Regions from separate parts of the Iodobacter fluviatilis genome, predicted to be linked through region 1. Evidence: predicted binding sites of a transcription regulator. Region 1 holds the regulator's gene; the other holds the start of a gene.
What was found. The regulator sigma-54, encoded in region 1, starts transcription at its own class of promoters, with help from an activator protein. The targets are predictions, from matches to a motif close to CTGGCACGCTTCATGCTT.
Positions count from the first base shown of each region.

Region 2: glnA (type I glutamate--ammonia ligase) is a predicted target of sigma-54. The motif match lies at 1,559-1,576, and genes of this name have one in related genera.

Region 1 is NZ_CP025781.1:2,130,343-2,132,546, forward strand. It holds gene lptB (LPS export ABC transporter ATP-binding protein) at 1-136, shown strand, start outside; gene C1H71_RS09585 (RNA polymerase factor sigma-54) at 137-1,513, shown strand; gene hpf (ribosome hibernation-promoting factor, HPF/YfiA family) at 1,538-1,864, shown strand; gene C1H71_RS09595 (PTS sugar transporter subunit IIA) at 1,970-2,204, shown strand, end outside.
Region 2 is NZ_CP025781.1:2,856,724-2,858,927, forward strand. It holds gene glnA (type I glutamate--ammonia ligase) at 74-1,483, opposite strand.

The DNA.
Region 1 (2,204 bases):
GCGTGAAACCTTAGGTATTTGTGATCGTGCGTACATCATCTCAGAAGGTGCGGTGATGGCGTCTGGTGTTCCAAAAGATATTGTGGCTAATGAAAGTGTGCGTCGAGTGTATCTCGGTGAACATTTCCGTATGTAAATGAAACAAACCCTGCAGCTGCGGCTTTCCCAGCAACTTAACCTCACGCCACAATTGCAGCAGGCTATTAAGCTGCTGCAGCTTTCTACGCTTGAGTTTCAACAAGAGCTTGAACAGTATCTAAACGACAACCCCTTGCTGGAGCGTGGCGAGGAGGCCCCCGCAGGGGAAGCTGAGCAGCCCGAGCCGCAGTGGGAAATGGGCGGGGATGATGATGGTTTGCGCTGGGAAGGTACTAGTCATGGAAGCTCAGATGACGATAATGACTTCGACCCCGCCACCAATATTGCGCGTGATTTAGATTTACGTGAATACCTGCTGCAGCAAGCAGGTCTGCTGCAGCTGCCGCATCGGGATAAGTCTTTGTTGTTGATGTTGATTGAAGCTTTGGATGATGATGGTTTTCTTTCTCAGCCCTTAGATGAAGTCTATTCTCAGCTGCCAGAGGAACTTATCCAAGATTATGAACTCGAACTTGATGACTTGAAGATTGCTTTAATTCGCTTACAACATTTAGAGCCCTTAGGCGTTGGAGCTCGGGATACCGCCGATTCATTATGCTTACAGTTGCGTCAAAAACAGCCGAGTGCCGCTAAAGATTTAGCCTTGAAAATTGCCCAAAATTCACTCGATTTATTAGCTGGACGGGACTACACTAAGCTTAAACGAGCCTTTAAATGCGAGGATGCTGAGTTAAAAGCTGCGCAAGAATTGATTGTAAGTTTAAACCCAAGGCCGAGTGCACAGTGGTCTGTAACCTCACCAAGATATGTAAGCCCTGATGTGGTTGTGCAAAAAGTACGCGGGGTTTGGCGGGTTAGATTACACGATGCATCTATGCCAAAATTACGCGTTAACCGGCTTTATGCAGATATCTTACAAAAAGGCGATGGTGCTCATTTAGCGCGCGAGTTACAAGAAGCGCGTTGGTTGGTAAAAAGTGTGCAGCAGCGTTTTGATACGATTTTACGAGTAGCAACAGCAATTGTAGAGCGGCAGCGGGCATTTTTTGAGTACGGTGAAGTGGCGATGCGCCCTTTGGTGTTGAGGGATATCGCTGAAGAGCTCGATTTACACGAATCAACTATTTCTAGAGTCACCACGCAAAAATACATGTTAACGCCGCGTGGTTTGTATGAGTTTAAGTACTTTTTTGGTAGCCATGTAGATACGGACGCCGGTGGTGAATGTTCTGCAACCGCTATCAAAGCTTTGATAAAGCAGATGGTGCAGCAAGAAGATAAGAAAAAACCTTTAAGTGATAGCGTATTGGCAGAAGCATTATCCGCCCAAGGTATTGTGGTAGCGCGTCGTACCGTTGCTAAATACCGTGAGGCGTTGCAGATTTACCCAGTAAGTCAGCGCAAAAGTTTGTAAGGCCCCAACGGAAGGAGTAACCCTATGAATTTGAATATCAGTGGCCATCATCTTGAAGTAACCCCATCCATTCGTGAGTACGTGAACAGTAAAATGGAGCGGGTTATCAGGCACTTTGATAATGTGATTGACGTTAATGTCATCCTCTCCGTGGAGAAACTGCAACACCAAGTTGAAGCTACCGTTCATGTTCGCGGACGCGATATCCACGTTGAAGCAACGGATGAAAATATGTACGCAGCGATTGATTTTTTGGCAGATAAACTTGATCGTCAAGTTGTAAAGCACAAAGAAAAATCAATGGATCATCGCAACGAATCCATCAAACAGCATCAACCTAGCGCTGAATAAAGCGATTTCTTTCACCTTAGCGGGAACCGGTTTAATCGGGTTCCCGTTTTTGTTTTCAAGCTACGGCGCTACAATAGCTGTCGTCCTTGTTTTGGTCTGCCTACAATGAGTCTGATCGCCCAAATTCTGCCAAGCGGCAATGTCTTCCTCGATATGGAAGTCGGCAGCAAAAAACGTATTTTTGAACAAGTAGGGATTCTATTTGAAAATAGCCACGGCATTGCCCGTAGCGTTATTTTTGATAGCTTGTTTGCTAGAGAAAAACTCGGTTCCACCGGCCTTGGTCAAGGCGTGGCTATTCCACACGGGCGTATTAAGGGCCTAAAAGAAGCAACCGGTG
Region 2 (2,204 bases), 730 kb from region 1:
TAAAAAAACCCGCAATCCCAATGGAAATGCGGGTTTGTGAACTGTTCCGAACGGTGCGGAACGAGTACCTTTATTACAAGCTGTAGTACATATCGAACTCAACTGGGTGAGTGCTCATACGGATGCGGTTTACTTCTTGCATCTTCAATTCGATATAGCTGTCGATCCAGTCATTGCTAAATACGCCGCCACGAGTCAGGAACTCACGGTCTTTATCCAGCGCATCCAATGCTTCATCCAAAGATGAGCAAACTGTTGGGATCAACTTGTCTTCTTCTGGTGGCAAGTCATACAGATTTTTGTCTGCAGGATCGCCTGGGTGAATCTTGTTTTGCACGCCATCGAGGCCCGCCATCAACAGTGCAGAGAAGCAAAGGTATGGGTTAGCCAATGGATCTGGGAAACGCGCTTCAATACGACGGCCTTTATCTGACGATACGTGTGGAATACGGATCGAAGCAGAGCGGTTGCGTGCTGAATACGCCAATTTAACCGGCGCTTCATAATGCGGAACCAAACGTTTGTAGCTGTTGGTGCCCGGATTAGTAATCGCATTCAAAGCTTTAGCGTGCTTGATGATCCCGCCGATGTAGAACAGGGCGAATTCGCTCAAACCTGCGTAGGCATTACCTGCAAACAGGTTTTTGCCGTCTTTCCAAACCGATTGGTGAACGTGCATACCGCTGCCGTTATCGCCAACGATAGGCTTAGGCATAAAGGTTGCGGTCTTGCCGTATTGGTCTGCTACGTTGTGCACCACGTATTTCAGGATTTGAGTCCAGTCTGCGCGTTGTACCAGTGTGCTGAATTTAGTACCAATTTCGTTCTGGCCTGCGTTCGCCACTTCGTGGTGGAACACTTCAACCGGTACGCCTAGCTCTTCCAGAATTAGTACCATGGTGGCACGGATATCTTGGTGGCTATCGACTGGGGGCACTGGAAAGTAGCCGCCTTTGAGACGTGGACGGTGGCCTTTATTACCACCTTCTACTTTATTGGCTGTCGCCCAAGCGCCTTCGTCGGATTCAATTTTGTAGAAGCAGCCGGATAAATCGGAGCCAAAACGGATGCCGTCAAAAATAAAGAATTCTGGTTCTGGGCCAAAGTAAGCCGTGTCACCCAAGCCGGTTGCTTTTAGGTATTGCTCAGCGCGCTTAGCAACCGAGCGTGGATCACGATCGTAGCCCTTGCCTGTATCAGGCTCTACAACGTCACATGTCATAAACAGTGTTGGTTCGTCGTAGAAAGGATCGATGTTGGCAGTCGATGCATCTGGCATCAACAGCATGTCAGATGCTTGAATGCCTTTCCAGCCAGCAATAGAAGAGCCGTCGAAAGCATGGCCCGTTGTGAACCAATCTTCGTCTACCACGTGCGAAGGCACTGTAACGTGCTGCTCTTTGCCCATAGTGTCGGTGAAACGCAAGTCAACGAACTTAAGGCCGTTTTCTTGGATAAGGTTGAGAACGTCGGCTACCGCCATCTTGAATTCTCCAAATTTAGTTGCATGAGGGTGAAAGGATAAAGCATCCGGCTCTGCGGAATTATGAAATTGATTCAGCAATAACCATGCCAACATAAGGTGTGCTTAACTCCATTGTGCCATAAACCCAGACGCACGGACTAGCAAGCTTTAAGTAAACAACTTATGCACCATTGTGGTGACTAAAAAGCATAGTGCGAGCTTTTTTGGTGCGGCGCTAGCAGCCTGTCGGACTTAAGGCTGATCTACTACGGAAAAGCCGGATTTGGCCATATTTCACGCATTTTCTCGTTGAATAGCCAGCTATTCGCCTCAAAAACCCGCGAAATCAGTCTCAAACCGGTCTTTTCCTCGCTACGATCGCTTAAGTCCGACAGGCTGCTATGGCCGATGGCGGTGACGGAAATACTAAGAGCACCAAATCCTTTGGTTGCAGTGCGGGGAAAGTGCTCAACAGCGTCCTTGGTGCCCGTATAAGTAGAGTAATAGGCGGTGTAGGCGGTTAGCTGTGAGCTTTTTAGAGGTAAGTCTTACCACGGGTGAGTTGGTCGAAATTTTGCTGCAATATCAAGCCTTAGCGCTGGTTTAGGCTGTGTTGTATCCTTACCCGCCCCATGAGCTTGCAGCGGGTGCAGGCCTTTGAGAATTGGCTTGAGAATGTTTTAGCTGAGCAATTGCCCAAGCTTTGTTTTATTCCCGCTGCCTAATGCTTCATGAAATC